Regions from separate parts of the Oceanobacter antarcticus genome, predicted to be linked through region 3. Evidence: predicted binding sites of a transcription regulator. Region 3 holds the regulator's gene; each other region holds the start of a gene.

Region 1 (4,788 bases), on a different contig from region 3:
ACATGGTCAGATCCGCCTTGCGGAACAGTACGAAGGCCAGCAACAGAGCACCGATCAAACCACCAGCAGCCGCTGCGTTAGTGTTAGTGAACACAACTGCAACTGCGTTGGCATTGGCAATATCGCCCAGTTTCAGTACAGAACCACCGTTGAAACCGAACCAGCCCATCCACAGGATGAAACAGCCCAGCGTTGCCAGCGGCAGGTTGGCACCAGGGATTGCACGGATTTCACCATTTGGACCGTACTTGCCTTTACGTGCACCCAGCAGAATAACACCCGCCAGAGCAGCAGCAGCACCCGCCATGTGAACAATACCGGAACCAGCAAAGTCAGAGAAACCGAAGTCATCACCCAGGCTGAACATTCCGAACACGGAGTTGCCACCCCAAGTCCAGCTGCCTTCCATTGGATAGATAAAACCAGTCATAACAACGGCAAAGACCATGAAAGCACCCAGCTTCATACGCTCAGCAACCGCACCAGACACAATAGACATGGCAGTTGCTACGAAGACAACCTGGAAGAAGAAGTCAGACGCACCGGCGTAGATTGAACCACCCTGGAAACCGTCTTCACGTGCCGCAAAGTCACCCAACACAGCAGCAGGATCCACATCTGCAATACCGTCCAGAAAGAAACCACCGCCGTACATCAACTCGTAGCCACACACCAAGTACATGGTGCAAGCGATCGCATACAGCGCGATGTTTTTAGTCAGAATTTCGGTCGTGTTTTTGGCGCGAACCAGGCCCGCTTCCAGCATGGCAAAACCAGCAGCCATCCACATAACCAACGCGCCACATACCAGGAAATAAAAGGTGTCCATGGCGTATTGCAATTCGTAAATATTGTTTTCCATTCTAAGCCCCCCGCATCAGGCTAGATTTTATCTGTTAGTTAGAACTGAAAAGGATCAGAGCGCGTCAGCGCCGGTTTCACCGGTACGGATACGTACAACCTGCTCCAGAGTTGTAACAAAAATCTTGCCGTCGCCAATTTTGCCGGTATTGGCAGCTTTGGTGATAGCTTCAATAACCTTGTCTGTCAGATCTTCGGCAACAGCCACTTCGATTTTGACTTTAGGCAAGAAATCGACCACGTACTCGGCACCACGGTACAACTCGGTATGACCTTTCTGACGACCAAAGCCTTTGACCTCAGTCACAGTGATACCCTGAACACCGATTTCAGACAGTGCTTCACGCACGTCGTCCAGCTTGAACGGCTTCACAACAGCAGTAATGAGTTTCATAGAAAACTCCTATTTTAAGCTAAAGGATGGGAATGGCCTGTGCGAGGGCACAGGCCATTGTATGCTTTTTACATCTCGATAGGCAGGCTGTAAGACACAACGTAACGCATGGACTTGTCGTAGCTGTCTTCGTTGGCTTCATCAACAATCTTGGATACAGTGAATCCAACACTGTCGTTGTAAGCGTAAGACACGTCAAGGTGAGTGTACTCATCATCGATATCGCTGTAGTTACCCAGAGCAACAGAGAAGCTGGTATCAGGAATATCAACACCCAGTACGGTGTACAGGCCATCTGCATCAGAATCGCTTGGTACGTAGAAAGTAATACCAACCATGCTGTAAGACAGACCCAGGTAAAATTCTGCAGCGTCGTCGAATTCGTCAGCAGCAGTTTCTGAATAAATGTATGTGACATAACCCAGGTCATAGCCAAAGTCACCGACTGCGCCAGCAAAACCGGCATAGAAGTCAGTTTCATTACCCAGAGAGGAATCACCGGAAGAGGTCCATACGCCAGCGTACAGGCCAGATTCATGGCTGTAGTCCAAAGCGCCGGATACAACTGCCGTGCCCTTATCCAGACCCAGATCCTGACCACGCCACAGGTACATACTGGCAATGTCGACAGAAGCAGAAATTTCTGCCTGGGCAGTTTGAACAGCGGTCAGACCTGCAGTCATGGCACCAGCAAGAACGATAGCTTGAGACAATTTTTTCATCGTTTTTTCCTTCATCGGTTAGCGAAGCTAGTCATTGATCAGACTCGATGCTTTGGGATCCGGAATTGCGACCTTGAGCACCGTTTTAATTCTGTGAGTGAGAGTTAGCAGTGACCGTGCCAACTTTGAAAACCCCGTTATTAGTGGGTTTCCTGATATAATTTTCTGGGTTTTGAGAATCCACTTGCTCATTTATCGAGCACTGTATTTCTTTTAGCACCATACTGGTGCGCATATTCGTAACCATTGGCGCCACAACAGTGCCATGCTAGCCAAGCAGCTCTCTGAGCGTGCAACAGCCGTCAAAACAGCGGGAGATAAAAAATGAACGCCAACGAAATACGCTTTAAAATCGAGCAGTTACTGGCACAGTCACCCTTTGCATCCTTGTCAGAAGAAATGCACAAGAATATGGCATCCCGACTGCAGTTGCTGTTCAGTAGTGCCAATCTGGTGACACGGGAAGAATTCGAGTCACAGCAGCGCGTATTGGAAAAAACCCACACACTGCTGCTCGAGCTGGAAAGCCGACTGGCTCAGCTGGAAAATCAGCCGTCTACCGACGACACCCCCACCTGACGCGCTTTCCAGACATCGTAGCCATTCACGGCCAGATGCAGCGCCAATGCCAACCCTGCTGCGGTAGCAATAGCGCTCAAACCGCGGAATTCGAGCAAAAAGAAGCCGCTCGAGAGCATCAGAAAACTGGGATAAAAAAGCGTGCGTTTAAGGACGAGTTGCAATTTGTTCATGGCGGTTCTCCGGCTGGTATCAGTAAATGTAGTGATTATTAATAGTTAGAGTGTATTCAGCAGCAAGTTTCCGGGCTTGTTCTTCAGCTGCTGCTGACCGTTATCGGATTCATCTTTTAATGCCACCCCGGACAGCTGACGGCGACCGGCTTCCAGCAGCAGGTACATCAGTTTATGAGTTGCTTCTTCATAACGCAGACCTTCGTGACGCACATTGGAGATGCAATTACGGTTGGCGTCGTGCTTGCCACTGGCAGGCTGCCAGGTGAAGTAGATGCCCAGCGAGTCCGGCGAACTTAATCCAGGGCGCTCACCAATCAGCATCACCAGCATACGAGCCTTGAGGATCTCGCCGATAGGATCGCCAATTGCCACCCGCCCCTGCTCAACCATCACCACAGGCCCCACCCGCAGCGGCGTATCGGCCAGCGAAGCCAGCAAACTGCCCAGCAGCGGTGCGGCATGTCGTTGTACCGCCAGCGAAGACAATCCATCTGCAACAACAATCGCAATATCAAACGCCGCCGGTTGGCTGTCAGTCAGCCATTGCGCCAGCCACTCCCGACTAGCAACAGACAGTTGGCGACCATAGTCCGGTCGTTGCAAATACTGAGGTCGATCATTGGCCTGACTGGCCAGTTTCAGCACAGGCCCCTTGAGTCCGGCTTGTAATAGCGTCTGTTCGAGATCCTGCTGCAGCTGCACAAAATCCAGCGGCAAATGCACGGCATCCCTGGCTCGGGCATGAGCCAGCTGGAATTCCAGATGCGCCCGCGTCGGCAGGCTGACACCGGCACGGCCAAGACCAATACGGGCATCGGTATATTCGCGCAGGACTTGCCAGGGGTTTTCCACCAGGAGGGTGTCGGTCATATCATCGGCCTCCCCGCATCACATGCTCAAAGGGAGCGGGTAAACTCTGATTGCCATAAGCCAGATGATTCTGTTGATCAAAAATGCCAATGCGCTGTAACCAGGCTTCAAATTCCGGGGCTGGTTTGAGACCCAGTAATTCACGTGCGTACAAGGCATCGTGGAATGACGTCGTCTGATAGTTAAGCATGATGTCGTCAGAGCCTGGAATTCCCATAATAAAACTCCCCCCCGCCGCCGCGAACAGAGTTAATAGTACATCCATATCATCCTGATCAGCCTCGGCATGATTGGTGTAACAAATATCACAGCCCATAGGCACACCCATCAATTTGCCGCAAAAATGGTCTTCCAGACCGGCGCGGATGATTTGCTTGCCGTTGTACAAATATTCAGGACCAATAAAGCCCACCACGGTGTTCACCAGCAACGGTTTAAACTCCCGTGCAACGGCATAGGCGCGGGTTTCGCAGGTTTGCTGATCCATCCCGAAATTCGCATTGGCCGACAAGGCACTGCCCTGCCCGGTTTCAAAATACATACAATTCTGACCGACACTGCCACGTGCCAGCGTTTGGCCGGCATCATAGGCTTCCCGAAGCAAAGCCAGATTGATGCCAAAACTGTCGTTGGCTTTCTGAGTGCCAGCAATCGACTGGAAAATCAGATCGACCGGCGCACCTCGATTCATCGCCTCGATGTGCGTGGTCACATGGGTCAAGACACAGCTCTGGGTTGGTATATCGTAATGCTGGATCACATCGTCCAGCATTTTCATTAGGGTAATCACCGCTTCGGTATTATCGCTGGCCGGATTAATGCCAATCACGGCATCGCCGCTGCCGTACAACAAGCCATCCAGCACCGAAGCGGCGACGCCAGCCGGATCATCCGTCGGGTGATTAGGCTGCAATCGCGTCGACATGCGCCCCGGCAAACCGATGGTATTCCGAAATTGTGTGGTGACTTTGCATTTGGAGGCGACCAGCACCAGATCCTGCAACCGCATAATCTTGCTGACTGCGGCTGCCATTTCCGGGGTCACTCCAGGGGCGATTTGTGCCAGGGTAACGGTAGACGCCTGCTCACTCAGCAACCAGTTGCGAAAGTCGCCAACGGTCAGATGGGATATCGGCGCAAATGCCAGCGCATCGTGGCGGTCAATAATCAGCCGGGAAACCTCATC
Region 2 (4,788 bases), on a different contig from region 3:
CAGTATCATCAGGCTGATGCCTCCAAGCGTAATCACATGGTAGCTGATGGATGCGGTGAGAAGCCCGGTGGTCTGGTGCAGGCCGATCAAAAGCAGGCCAATGGACATCAACCAATAGCTGATGTGCAGTGACCACAGCATCGGTGTTTGTAAGGCGACAATAAAACGCCAGCGGAATACTCGCCAGACGTTTAATACTCCGGCTGTCATAAGAATAATGCCAGTCATCGCTTCGGTTGCTGGCAGTAACGCCATACCAGCCGGAATACAGAGTGCCGTTGTCAGGATCGTTGCTTTTTCTAGCCACGGCAAGGGTGTCACCCGTGGTGTCTGCGTGCCATTGGCCGTGAACATGGGGAAGACTCTCCCACCAATCACACACATCAGCAGGACAATCAGCAGAATCATGCCATGGGCGGCAGCTTGCTGGCTGATGATACCACTACCGGATGGGTCGGCGTGCATCATGGCGTTCAGACCGCTCATCAGTAGCAAAATGGGGGCAAACATCAGGTTGCGCCACATTTTTACCCGTATAACTGGTCGGGCCAGTGCCACTGCGGCAAGGGGGAGAAAAAGAAAATCAATCAAACCAATGAGGTTGGCTGGCAAGAGTGTTGGTAACAGCATCACCACTCTGCCAACGAACCAGACGCCAACCAACAAACCCAGTGGTAAGCCGCTGAGCCCTGGTTGATTGGTCCAGCTTTTGACTGCGGTCAACAAAAAGCCGACCACAATGGCAGCAACAAATCCAAACAGCATTTCATGCATGTGCCAGAAGTACAGACCGCCAGCAGGAGCAATTAATTGTGCACCGCTGAGGCTGGCCATCCATAGGCCAATACAGATAACGCCAAATATGGCTCCCAGTCCAAAAAAAGGACGAAATGCCAGGGCAAACCATGCCCATTCCAGTTGTCTCGATGGTGAGGAAATTGGCTCTGGGCTGGTCATAGTGATGAGTGCTCCTGCATCAGTGTCGGGCGTCAGGCTGCCGCTATGGCAAGCTCCTCTGCCGGGCCAAAGAATTCATGGTGACGTCGGTCTTCGGGTATTGCCAGCGCATCACAGAGTTGGTTAACGCATACCATGAAAGGTTTGGGGCCAAGAAAGTAGATATTGGCGTCTCGGTTTTCGGGTAGCACACGTGCCAGCATATCCTGATTCAGAAAACCGGTAGCATCTGGTGCATCTCCTGGCAGCGGTTTTTCGTAAATAACGAAGCTTTTCAAGTTGGCATACTGACTGGCCAGTGTCTCGATATGCTCTTTAAAGGCGTGGTGTTGGCTGTCGATTGCCGCGTGAACAAACACAATCGGGCGACCGTCCGACACACAGCTGTTGAGCATACTGATTGCGGGTGTTATCCCGACCCCTCCTGTTATCAATACCAGTGGCTGTTCGGATTTTGGCGGTAAGACAAAATTACCGGCTGGTGCTGTCAGCATGACTTCGTCACCCGGCCTGGCTCTGTTATGCAGGTATCCGGATACCGTGCCATTGGCTTCTTTTTTTACTGAAATCCGCAGGCTACGTTTACCAGGAGCATCGGAGAGGCTGTAGTTGCGGCGCAGCGATTGGCCATCAATATCGAGTATCAGTGCTATGTACTGGCCAGGAGTGAAATCGATATTCTCTTCACCCTCTGTCGGGATCAGGTAAAACGATGAAATAACCGCGCTTTCTTTTTCGATACGCTCAATCACAAAACGGCGCTCTCCGCGCCAGCCACCCCGACGCTGGGCATGGTCGGAATAAAGCCCTTCTTCTACCTGAATCAGCAAGTCGGCCAGTTGCTGATAGGCCGCTCCCCAGGCATCGGCAATATCCGGTGTTACCGCGTCGCCCAGTACTTCACCAATAGCCTCCATCAGGCACTCCCCAACGATCGGGTAATGTTCCGGAAGAATATTCAAGGCGCAGTGTTTATGAGCGATCAGTCCAACAGCGCTGCCAAGGGCATCCAGTTTGTCGATATGGGTGGCATAAGCTACCAGGGCGTTGGCGAGTGCCTGACGCTGGGTGCCTTTTTGCTGGTGTGTCTGGTTAAACAGATCTGCCACCGCAGGGTAACGGCGGAACATCAGAGGATAAAAGCATTCGGTAATCTCTCGGGAATGAGCACCGACAACCGGGGCGGTTGCTTTGATGATGTCGATTTGGCTGGGGGATAGCATCGGATGTTGTCCTCTTGGTGCACCGGCAGGTGGGCGCTGTCTGTAAAAGTTAATGTTCCTCCGGTTCTTTCCAATAACTGTGCCATTTATAACTTATTGATATGTAAGGAGTAATTTTTATTGGGTCTTTTTTACATCAAGCGGGTGTGGTTGAAATGACCTCATCGAGGTAATATTGACAACATGCCATTTAAACATTACATCTCAGTCATCGAAGACCTTAGCCGTGAGTTGCCAGTTGATGTTCGGTACCGTCGTTTATTGGAAGCTATCCGGCACACCATTCCCTGTGACGCCATCGCACTCTTGCGGCTCTCGGGCGAAGTGTTGCGGCCCATTGCCTTTCTGGGGCTGCGCGAAGAAACCCGGGGAAGACATTTTCATCCGGATCATCACCCCAGACTGAAACAAATCCTTGAGCACCAACGGCTGATCCGGTTTCCTGCGGATTCGCTGCTCCCAGACCCATATGACGGCCTGATGCGCTTGCCCGGCATTGACCCTCGCGTGCACGACTGCATGGGGATGTCGATTCAGATTGATGGGCGCAACTGGGGCGTCATTACCCTGGATGCTTCTCGCCCGGGACAGTTTGATGAAACGATTCCTCATGCCGAGGAGCTGGCAATTACCCTGACCCGTGCGGTGATTACTGCAGCAGAACGCATTGCAACACTGCGACAGCAGATCAACCGTGGGCAACAGGTAACCGAAGCACTTAATCGGGAACGTCTTTCAACCGGCGTCGTGGGTACCAGTGCCGAAATCATGCGGCTGATCAGTGACGTAGATGTTGTGGCACCTACTTCCATGACGGTATTGATTGAAGGCGAGACCGGGGTTGGCAAAGAGTTGATTGCCCGTCGCTTGCATATGCAATCGGCGCGAGCGGACAAGCCTCTGATTTACCTGAATTGCGCCGCCTTGCCAGAGACCCTGGCGGAGGCCGAGCTGTTCGGCCACACCCGTGGCGCATTCACCGGGGCCAGTCAGGCACGGGCCGGCCGCTTTGAATTGGCTGATGGCGGGACACTGTTTCTTGATGAAATCGGTGAATTGCCCATGACCTTGCAAGCGACGCTGCTCCGGGTGCTGCAAGAAGGTGAAATCCAGCGGGTCGGCAGTGATGAGACACACAAGGTCGATGTGCGGATGGTTGCTGCGACTAACCGCAACCTAAAGCACGAAGTGGCTGCCGGCCGTTTCCGGGAAGACCTGTATCACCGCTTAAGTGTTTTTCCTCTTAGGGTGCCCGCTCTGCGAGAGCGTCACCGGGATGTGCTGGAGTTGGCAGAGTTCTTCCTGGAGCGTCTGCAACACCGCCTGAATGTTCAAAAGCTGCTGTTGACAGCGGATGCACGCGAGACCTTGTTACGTTATCAATGGCCGGGCAATGTCCGGGAGTTGGAACACGTTCTGGGGCGTGCTGCGCTTCGGGCACAACAACAATCCCGGGCACAAGAACCTGGTCGAGCACTGGTGTATATCGATAGCCGAACCTTGGCGCTGGGAGATATCGAGGTTCAACCGCCAAGCCCAGAGGAAGATAACCCTGATCGTGGGGCAGAGGCATTATCCGGCTCCTTGACTGAGCTGACCCGACAATACCAAACCCGGCTGATTGGTCGGGTACTGACAGAGCAGGGCGGTAACGTGTCGGCGGCTGCCCGTGTACTTCAGGTCGACCGGAGTAATTTGCTCCGGCTGGTAAAACGGCTTGGCATCCATGTTGGATAAGGCTGCTGATAAATACCGACGGTGATGGATCGCTATTCACGTCGAATACTGAGTTGGAAATTGAGCAAGGAACGGACAGCGAAAGTGACCTGTCAGGTACCCGCTTTCTTTGGCCTCGACAGTCATCTGGCGGGCCTAAAAGAGCACAGTCCTAAGCCCGAAGGGTCAGGGTCAACATCATCCCGCCATGCGGTGTTGTCGGACTTGAAAAGGACTCGCCATTCTCTGCTCTCTGAATGACGGGATTTGTACCCTGACAGGCCGTGTCAAATAATTGAGAACGCCTGCTACTAGATATTACCCGGCAAGGCCAGCCAGAATGGAAACTGGCCAACGTCGATTTTGGCAACGACTTGACGGGTTTTGGCATCCACAATGGCGATGCGGTTTTCTTTGGTCAGCGTGACGTAGATCCAGCGGCTGTCGGCACTGGTACGGATGCCGTGGGGGCCATTGCCGACGATCACGTTGGTGCTTTTCCAGCTGATCGGGTCGATGATGGAAATAATATTGTCCCCAATAGCGGCTGTTGCAATGACCGACCCGTCGGGGGATACATCGATTCCACCATGGCCATTACCGACGGTAATCACCTTTAATACCTTTTCTTTAACCAGATCCAGTACTGCCACATGGTGAACAAAGTCGCGGACGTAAGCGATTTTTTCATCGGCAGACAAGTCAATATTGTGTGGTCCGGTAATGCCTGGCACCGGGATTACTTTGGTTTGTTTTCGGGTGCTGGTATTGATCACACCAATGCCAGCTCCCCCTTGCAGGGTGACGTAAGCCAGAGTGCCTGAGCGATTAAAACGGACGTTGTGTGGTGCTTCTTCTACCTTGATGGTATCAATCACCTGATGGGTGCCCA
Region 3 (4,788 bases):
GCCCGGGCACTGGCCGCCGAACCCTCATTTATTTTGCTCGATGAACCCTTTGCCGGTGTCGACCCGATTTCCGTATCCGACATTATGGCCATCATTCGCCAGCTCAAGGCGCGCGGCATTGGCGTACTGATTACCGATCACAACGTCCGCGAAACCCTCGCAATTTGTGAAAAAGCCTATATCGTAGGCGGTGGACACATTATTGCCGAAGGCAGCGCCGATGAAGTACTCGCCAACGAACAGGTTCGGGCCATCTACCTTGGTCAGGACTTCCGTCTTTGATTCTTACTGGCTTACAGGGCTATGATGCCCGGCGCTGTTTCATTTCGACACCATGAAAAGCATTCCCAGCCTCACAGGCTGGCGTATAATGCACAGACCATGCCGACAACCGATGAACTATAACGCTGTATGAAAGCATCGCTTCAGTTAAAAATGGGTCAGCAGCTGACCATGACCCCCCAGCTGCAACAGGCAATTCGACTGCTGCAATTGTCTACCCTTGATCTGCAACAGGAAATCCAGGAAGCCCTGGATTCCAATCCCATGCTGGAATTCGAAGAGTCCGAGCACGACGACTACACGGATGCTCAGCAAAACAACGGCGATCAGGAACGAGAAGCCGCCGTCACGGCGACAGCGACCGACACAGACGCCCAGGAACTGGGTGAACAGTGGTCGGACGACAAGATGCCGGATGACCTGCCGGTCGACAGCAATTGGGACGATACTTTCCAGACTACCGCTGGCGTTTCCTCCGGCTCAGGCTCTGTCGGCGACGACGACTTTGACTACGACTCCCGTCATGCCACCTCCGACGACCTGCAAGGGCATCTGGAATGGCAACTGAATCTGACTCCCATGAGTGATGTCGATCGCGAGATTGCCACCATGCTGATTGACGGTGTCGACGACGACGGCTACCTCCACACCACCATAGACGACGTACTGGGTTCCATGGATCCGGAATTTGGGGTTGAGGAAGACGAAGTCCAAGCCGTACTCAAACGTCTGCAACAGTTTGATCCGGCTGGTGTTTTTGCCCGCGACCTGCGCGAATGCCTGATCCTGCAGTTAAACCAGCTACCAGCCGACACTCCCTGGCTGGCAGAAGCCAAACTGGTGATCGGTGACTACATTGCCTTGCTGGGCAGTAAAGACTACCCCACGCTGATGCGCAAAACCCGGCTGAAAGAAGAAGACCTCAAAGCCGTCTTGCGTCTGGTTAAGGAGCTGAATCCCAAGCCAGGGGCCGGAATCAGCTCCGAACAGTCAGAATACGTTGTGCCCGACGTGATCGTGCGCAACATCCGCGATGAATGGCGCGTTGAACTGAACCCGGATATTGCCCCAAAACTGCGGGTAAACTCCGACTACGCCTCGCTGGTGCGCCGCTCGGACAGCAGTGCTGACAACGCCTTCCTCAAAGATCACCTGCAAGAAGCGCGCTGGTTTATCAAAAGCCTGCAAAGCCGCAACGAAACCCTGCTGAAAGTCGCCACCAAAATTGTCGAATATCAGCTCGACTTTTTTGAGCAGGGCGAAGAAGCTATGAAACCACTGGTACTGCATGATATTGCCGATGCCGTTGGTATGCACGAGTCGACCATTTCACGGGTAACGACACAAAAATTCATGCACACGCCGCGTGGTATTTTTGAGCTGAAGTATTTCTTCTCCAGCCATGTCAATACCGATGCTGGCGGCGAATGTTCATCAACCGCCATTCGCGCCATGATCAAGAAGCTGATTAGCGAAGAAAACCCGCGCAAGCCACTGAGTGACAACAAGATCGCCGTCGTCCTCGGAGATAAGGGAATTCAGGTTGCACGCCGCACGGTGGCCAAATATCGTGAGGCAATGATGATTCCGCCATCGAATGAGCGGAAACAGTTGATTTGATCGACCCCGTCGATCCTTGTTCGGTTTAAAGCGAGCCATAAGGAGCCGTTTATGAGCATCAATATCAGTGGACACCATGTCGAAGTTACCGCAGCCATGGAAGAATACGTCAAGGAAAAACTGGTTCGCCTTGAGCGACATGCCGAACCCATTACCTCCGGTCAGGTTACCCTGACCCTCGAAAAGGGACGCCAGCTGGCAGAAGCCTCACTCCACGTCAGTGGTGCCGATTTTCATGCGACGTCATCCCATGACGACATGTACGCTGCCATTGACTTGCTGGCCGACAAACTGGATCGGCAAGTGCTGAAACACAAAGAAAAACTGGTTGCCCGACAGCACGGACAAGGCTGACACATGAGCATAGCGATTGCCGATATTCTTGCGCCTGAACGTACTCGTACCGATGTCGCCATGACCAGCAAAAAAAAACTGCTGGAGTTTCTGGCAGAGCTGATTGCTGAAGAAGTGGATGGCAGCTCATCGGATGAGGTTTTTGAACGTCTGCTTGGGCGTGAGCGCCTTGGCAGTACCGGCATTGGCGAAGGTATCGCTATCCCCCACTGTCGATTACGACAATGTGAACAGGCCGTTGGGGTATTACTCCACCTGCGTGAGGCCATCGACTTTGATGCCATAGACCATCAACCGGTCGATCTTGTATTTGCCTTGCTGGTGCCTGAAGAAGCAACAGACGACCACCTGAAAATACTGGCAACCCTGGCAGAAAATTTCAGCCAGAGCCAATATCGCCACCTATTACGCAGTGCGAGCAGCGACCAGGAACTGTATCAACGGGCGCTGGCCGACAACTGACCTTGCCCAAAACACGGAGACAGCACATGCGTCTGGTTGTGATCAGTGGCCGTTCAGGCTCAGGTAAATCCAGCGCACTGGCGGTGCTTGAAGACCTCGGGTTTTATTGCATCGATAATCTACCGGTCGATTTACTGCCAGCACTCGCAGGCTTGCCCTACAGTGCGGAAAAACGCGCCAACGTTGCTGTCAGCGTTGACGTTCGTAACCTGCCCGATGCCATAGAGCAACTGACCCAGGTACTGACCCGCTTGCCGGAGCAGTATCGCCAGGTCGATATCGTTTTTCTTGATGCCACCGAAGAAGTCCTGTTACAACGCTTCAGTTCAACCCGGCGCAAGCACCCGCTCACCAATGACAATATCTCCCTGGCGGAAGCCATTGAGCGCGAAACCGAATTACTCGAACCCGTCGCCAACCTCGCGGATCTGACTCTGGATACGACACGCATGTCGGTACATGAGCTGCGGAGCCTGATCAAACTGCGAGTGGCCGAGAAAATCACTCCAGACATGGCTGTGCTGTTCCAGTCGTTCGGCTTCAAACAGGGCATTCCCCTGGATGCCGACTTCGTTTTCGATGTGCGCAACCTGCCCAATCCCTACTGGCAGCATGAATTGCGCCCGCTGACTGGGCAAGACCCGGCCATCATCGAGTTCTTGTCCGGCCAACAGGAAGTCACCGAACTATTTAATGATATTCAGGCGTACCTGTTGCGTTGGCTACCCCGTTTTGCTGAAAATAACCGCAGCTATTTAACCGTTGCGATTGGTTGCACTGGCGGCCAGCATCGTTCAGTGTATTTATCGGAACGGCTGGCAGAAGCCTTCAAGCAAGAATTTGGCAACGTTCAGGTACGTCACCGCGAGCTACGGTCGACTGCCAACGGCAGTCACTGATACTCACCCAAAACAATAACATCGTTCCGGGAGCCTGGATGGTCAGCACTCAAATAACCATCATCAACAAGCTTGGTTTACACGCACGGGCAGCAGCCAAACTGGTTTCAACTGCTGCCGCCTATGGTTCTACCGTCAAGATCGGCTATCCGAACCGCATGGTTGATGCCAAAAGCATCATGGCGGTGATGATGCTCGCCGCCAGCAAGGGCACTGATATTCAAATCGAAGCCGAGGGTAACGATGCCCAGCCAGCACTGGATGCGCTCTGCGAGCTGATCAACCGCCGCTTCGATGAAGGCGAATAAAATGTACTCACCCTGGTGTCGCCACTGCTTGCCAAGATTCGCTAACACATAAAAAGTTTCCTATAAAATCAAATCACTAGCGACATAAATGCGAGTAGTTTCAGCACTGCTCACATGGCAACACTCGACGATTCACGCTAGAATCATGCCATTCACTCCGTATCGGGGCTCCCATGGCAGAACTCAGCGAAAAGGCCAGATCCAAACTCCATAGCCTGAACGAAGCGCTCGAATCTGGTGCCATGACTCGGGTGCGCCGGATCATCAACTCCGGCCTCGCCCCTGTCGATGTTGCCCATCTGATCGAATCCTCTCCGCCCAAGGCCCGAAAAATTATCTGGGAACTGGTCGACAAGGAAATCGAAGGTGAAGTGCTGCAATATCTGGCGATCGATATCCAGAGCCAGTTCCTCAGCGACATGAGCGCCGAGGAAGTCGTTGATGCCACCGCAGATCTCGACAGCGATGATATTGCCGATATGCTCCAGCAACTTCCTGAGCAGGTTACCCAGGAAATTCTGAGCTCGATGGATCATCAGGATCGTGCTCGTGTTGAAGCCATTCTTGGCTACCCGGAGGACAGCGCCGGTGGTCTGATGAACACCGACACCATCACCATTCGCCCGGACATCACCCTTGATGTGGTGCTGCGTTATCTGCGCCGCCACCAATCGTTGCCAGACATGACGGATAACCTGTTGGTGGTAAACCGGCAAAACGAGTTTATTGGTGCCCTGCCAATCCGTAAATTGCTGGTGAGCGACCCGTTGCAGACCGTTCGTGAAGTCATGTCAACCGGCAGCACTGTGATCCAGGCAACCCAGCACGAAACCGAAGTCGCCAAACTGTTCGAGCGTCACGAC
Region 4 (4,788 bases), on a different contig from region 3:
AACAAAATGACAACCCTGGCGACCCCAATAGCACAGGCCCGCAAACAGCAGAACACCCGCTCACCCAACACCATAACCGTTTCCATGACACATCCTCTTTTCTGCAAAACACATTGCTGGCATCCGGCGGCTGCATAACCATGACGACGGCGTTGCGGTCAGGTAAACTGACGGACTTTTTTCGAACCAGGGCCAGTAACTGCCCTTTCTCGGCCCTTATTCTCGGCTTTTCAGAGGCGACGCATGACAGACCACTCCGACATCACGACTTCCGTAACCCCATCTTCCGGCTCCGGCACTGCTGGCAGCAGCGGTAAAGTCGGGTTCGTCAGCCTCGGATGCCCGAAAGCGCTGGTCGACTCCGAGCGCATTCTGACCCAACTGCGAATGGATAACTACGACGTGGTCAACAGCTACGACGATGCCGACGTGGTCGTGGTCAACACCTGTGGTTTTATCGACGACGCCAAACAGGAATCTCTGGAAGCCATTCGCGAAGCCATGGCGGCTAACGGCAAGGTGATTGTGACCGGCTGCATGGGCAAGGGTAAAGATGCCGACACCATTCGCGAGCAAAACCCCAACATTCTTGCCATCACCGGCCCCCAAGCCTACGAAGAAGTGATGACCGCCGTGCACCAATGGGTGCCACCGCTAAAAAAGGAACACGATCCCTTCTCCGACCTGGTGCCTCCCCAAGGCGTCAAGCTGACCCCGCGCCACTACTCGTACCTGAAAATATCGGAAGGCTGCAACCACAGCTGCACCTTCTGCATCATCCCCGACATGCGCGGCAAACACGTCTCACGCCCGATAGGCGATGTACTGGATGAAGCCAAACGCCTGGTAGATGCCGGTACCCGTGAAATTCTGGTGATCTCACAAGACACTTCCGCCTACGGCGTTGATCGCAAATACCGCACCGACTTCTGGAACGGCAAACCGGTTAAAACCAAGCTATACGACCTCTGTAACGAACTCGGTAACCTGGGTGCCTGGGTCCGTCTGCACTACGTTTACCCTTACCCCAACGTGGACGACGTATTGCCACTCATGGTCGAAGGCAAAATCCTGCCATACCTGGATATTCCCTTCCAGCACGCCAGCCCACGTATTCTGAAGCTGATGAAACGTCCGGCCCATGCCGAAAACACTCTGGAACGAATCAAAAAATGGCGTGAGATGGTGCCAGAACTGGTGATCCGCTCTACCTTCGTGGTGGGCTTCCCTGGCGAAACCGAAGAAGATTTCCAGATGCTGATCGACTGGCTCGAAGAAGCCGAACTCGACCGCGTCGGCTGTTTCAAATACAGCCCGGTCGACGGCGCCAAAGCCAACGACCTGCCAGACCACGTTGCACCCGAGATTCAGCAACAACGCTACGACCGCTTTATGCAAACCCAGCAAACCATCAGCACACGCAAACTGTCCCGCAAAATCGGCCAGCGTATGGCGGTGATTATTGACGAAATCGACGACGAAGGCGCTGTTGGCCGCACCATGGGCGACGCACCCAACATCGACGGCATGGTGTACCTGAACGAATTCCACGAATGCGCACCGGGGGACATCATCGAAGTAGAAATTGAACACGCCGATGAATACGACCTGTGGGCATCGCCAGTCATGGAAGCTCCGCAAAGTCAGCTCGACGACGAATAAGCTCGCCGGGAGTGTGGCCACTGGCCCGCTCCCTTCTTTCCGCCCCCCCGAAAATCCCGAACAGCTGCAGCAAACAAAACGACCGAGTCATCCAGCATTGTTGTTTTCGACACAAAACCCGGTCAGCTACCACACATTTTAACCACGGTGGACACCAACCATTCGGCCCGATGCCCAGCCACCGCCTGAGTCCAGACCGCCAGACATCAGACTTCAAGCCCAAACAATCGCGGTAGCTGGTTATTAGCCGGTCTGGTTTTAATTTTGCAATGGTCATCTCATCGAAGCGTTTAGCAAAGGCATCATGATATGAATCAAGTAGGCATCTTTTTTGGCACTGACACTGGCACCACCCGTCTGATCGGGAAAAAACTGGCCAAACTGCTCGGCGATGACATCGCCTCAAAACCATTAAACATCAACCGGGTGACACTCGACGATCTGATGCAATACCCGGCGCTGATTATCGGCACAGCAACCTATGGCGAAGGCCAGCTGCCAGGAACAGAAACCAATATCCGCAGCGGCAGCTGGCTGGATTTTCTGCCACAGCTGGAAGGGGCCGATTTCACCGGCAAAACCGTCGCCATTTATGGGCTGGGCAATCAGGTAAAATACGGTGAACGGTACTGCGACGCCATGTTCGAGCTATACAGCCTGTTTAAAGGACTGGGCGCTACAATCATCGGCAGCTGGGATACCGAAGGCTATATCTACTCGCAATCCCGAGCCGTGATCGATGACCGCTTTGTCGGCCTCGCGCTGGATAATAAAAACCAGGGACTGGAAACAGAAAAACGCATGGCTGGCTGGATTGAGCAGATCAAACCAGAACTCCTGGCGGCATTAGCACAAACAGAAGCTGTCGCTTAAACAGCGACCCATTCAGACAGGCCTTTAATAGGCTCCGCACCCTGGGAGCGCCAGCTGCCATGCTGGCCCCGCATAGAGTATTAGCCACAACCCTGGCGGGCGCGGCGGCGCGCTATCCCAAGGTAAATTGGTGACGCTGCCCAAGAGTCAATGTCACCAAGATTTGTCAGAAAGCCGACAAGGAGATAACTACTCTCCCCTCGTCGAGGTTATTCCAACGATCATTCCAATCACATGTTTTTTAACCAATTGATTTTATTGACTTAAATCCAAGCTTGATGGAATTTTTATGGCCTGGTGTTTGCAATACCATCGGTAACAGTCATTGACCCGTTGCCATCGGAGAGAGTATGAGCGAATTGACAAGCGTCGCCTGCGTTGCAGACGTAGAAGCCGACCCACAAGCAGTTCTGGTTGCCTTTGCCTCTATGGACGGCGATATGGTGGATCAGCATTTTGGTTCTGCCCAGGCGTTTTACCTGTTTGCCGTTAGCGCTGATTCTGCTGAATTACTGGCCAGTCAGGAATTCGGCCACGAAAAGAAAGATGGTAACGAAGACAAACTGAAACCCAAGCTGGCCTGGCTGGTGGGAGCCGACGTTGTTTACTGCGGTTCGATTGGTGGCTCGGCAACGCGTCAGCTCATTGCTCTGGGGGTCAATCCCATCAAGGTCAGTGGTGGCCCGGATGTTGAAGAATTGATCGAAGACATTCAAAAACAAATGAATGGCACGCCAGAATTCTGGCTGGCAAAAATATTAAAAGACAAATCGCAAAACAAAACCGACAGTCGTTTTGACGATATGGATGACGAAGGCTGGGACGGATAAATCATCGCCAGCCAGCCTTGCTCGGGGTTTCCGCATGACACAAGCACCGGCCAAGGCGTTTTACACCGGCCAGACCTGATATTTGCTACGCCGCTATCGCAGCATGCTGCTCCAGCTGCTGAATCAATGCGTGTTTATCTTCATCGCTCAAAAAGCTGGCGCGGAAACTGTTAGCCGCCAACTGTACTGCTTGCGCTTTGGTCATCCCCAGATCGTCCGCCAGTGCTTCAAAATTCTCGTTCATAAAGCCGCCAAAATAGGTGGGGTCATCCGAGTTCACCGTCACGCACAACCCCTGCTCCAGCATCTCCAGAATATTATGCTCGGCCATGGTGTTAAACACACACAAACGCACGTTAGATAACGGACACACCGTCAGCGGCACTTGCTCAGCAATCAAGCGCTTCACCAGGGCCTCGTCTTCCACACAACGCACACCGTGATCAACACGATCCACCTGCAGCACATCCAACGCCCCCCAGATGTACTCCGGTGGACCTTCTTCCCCGGCATGAGCAATCAGCTTATAACCCTGCTCTTTAGCCTTGGCGTACAGCTGTGCAAATTTTTCTGGCGGATTACCCAACTCCGAACTGGCCAAACCAATGCCCACAAAATCGTTCCGGAATGGCTCGACGCTATCCAGCATCGCAAGGGCTTCTTCCTCACTCAGATGACGCAATAAGCTCAGGATCATCAACGCTGATTGGCCATTTTGTGCTTTGGCAGCTGCAATCGCCTTACGGAAACCTGCCAGCACAGTTTCAACCGCCACGCCATACGGCAGATAGGTTTGAGGTTCCACCATGATTTCGGCATGAACAATATTCTGCTCACGGCATTTATCAAGGTAGTCCTTCATCAGGTAATAAAAGTCCTCCTCGTCACGCAATACCGAGGCACCCAGATAATACAAATCCAGAAAACTTTGCAGATCGTCAAAATTGTAGGCCTGCTCCACCGACTCAACGCTGTCGTAAGGAATCTCAACGCCATTTTTAGCGGCCAGCTGAAGCAGGCGACTGGCCTGCAAGCTGCCGTCGATGTGCAAATGAAGTTCGGCTTTGGGCATGGCACGCAGCCATTGTTTGAAATCGTTCATGCGGACCTGTGGTGTCAGTCATCGTATTACAAGGATAGTCGGTCGAACCCGACCGCTCGGTCAGGTATTGTGCCGCAGTAAAAGAAACAGAGCCAGCAGGAAGCTGACAGTCACCCCAGATAATCTTAAGTGATCAGAATGCTTGATCTACTCGCTCGGTGAACAACTGCTTTCACACGCACGACAAGCCTGACGGCGAGCCTTGTGCTGCTTGGGAAAATCAGTGCCGTCACCGTATTCAATGAATTTTTCGTAATGATCATGAGAACGCAACGCATGACTTGAATGCTTGATCGGGCACCAATACCACTCAGTACGCCC

The links. Region 3 encodes sigma-54, which starts transcription at its own class of promoters, with help from an activator protein. Its sites were predicted from a motif close to TGGCACNNNNNTTGCTNT; they were not measured.
Region 1: the regulator sigma-54 is predicted to act here: its motif matches at 2,082-2,099, upstream of WG929_RS11575 (TorF family putative porin).
Region 2: the regulator sigma-54 is predicted to act here: its motif matches at 2,248-2,265, upstream of hmpA (NO-inducible flavohemoprotein).
Region 4: the regulator sigma-54 is predicted to act here: its motif matches at 2,826-2,843, upstream of WG929_RS06410 (NifB/NifX family molybdenum-iron cluster-binding protein).

What each region holds. Positions count from the first base shown of each region.
Region 1 covers NZ_JBBKTX010000013.1:48,712-53,499, forward strand. The annotation lists gene WG929_RS11565 (ammonium transporter) at 1-862, opposite strand, end outside; gene glnK (P-II family nitrogen regulator) at 917-1,255, opposite strand; gene WG929_RS11575 (TorF family putative porin) at 1,324-1,992, opposite strand; gene WG929_RS11580 (accessory factor UbiK family protein) at 2,302-2,556, shown strand; gene WG929_RS11585 (hypothetical protein) at 2,526-2,729, opposite strand; gene eutC (ethanolamine ammonia-lyase subunit EutC) at 2,775-3,602, opposite strand; gene WG929_RS11595 (ethanolamine ammonia-lyase subunit EutB) at 3,604-4,788, opposite strand, start outside.
Region 2 covers NZ_JBBKTX010000030.1:13,607-18,394, reverse strand. The annotation lists gene WG929_RS18610 (NnrS family protein) at 1-957, opposite strand, end outside; gene hmpA (NO-inducible flavohemoprotein) at 990-2,180, opposite strand; gene norR (nitric oxide reductase transcriptional regulator NorR) at 2,364-3,917, shown strand; gene WG929_RS18595 (c-type cytochrome) at 4,208-4,788, opposite strand, start outside.
Region 3 covers NZ_JBBKTX010000007.1:19,768-24,555, forward strand. The annotation lists gene lptB (LPS export ABC transporter ATP-binding protein) at 1-282, shown strand, start outside; gene WG929_RS07015 (RNA polymerase factor sigma-54) at 412-1,902, shown strand; gene hpf (ribosome hibernation-promoting factor, HPF/YfiA family) at 1,954-2,256, shown strand; gene ptsN (PTS IIA-like nitrogen regulatory protein PtsN) at 2,260-2,718, shown strand; gene rapZ (RNase adapter RapZ) at 2,745-3,617, shown strand; gene WG929_RS07035 (HPr family phosphocarrier protein) at 3,656-3,925, shown strand; gene mgtE (magnesium transporter) at 4,099-4,788, shown strand, end outside.
Region 4 covers NZ_JBBKTX010000006.1:82,638-87,425, forward strand. The annotation lists gene WG929_RS06395 (DUF4124 domain-containing protein) at 1-86, opposite strand, end outside; gene rimO (30S ribosomal protein S12 methylthiotransferase RimO) at 244-1,662, shown strand; gene WG929_RS06405 (flavodoxin) at 1,972-2,535, shown strand; gene WG929_RS06410 (NifB/NifX family molybdenum-iron cluster-binding protein) at 2,886-3,365, shown strand; gene WG929_RS06415 (adenosine deaminase) at 3,451-4,467, opposite strand; gene WG929_RS06420 (hypothetical protein) at 4,615-4,788, opposite strand, start outside.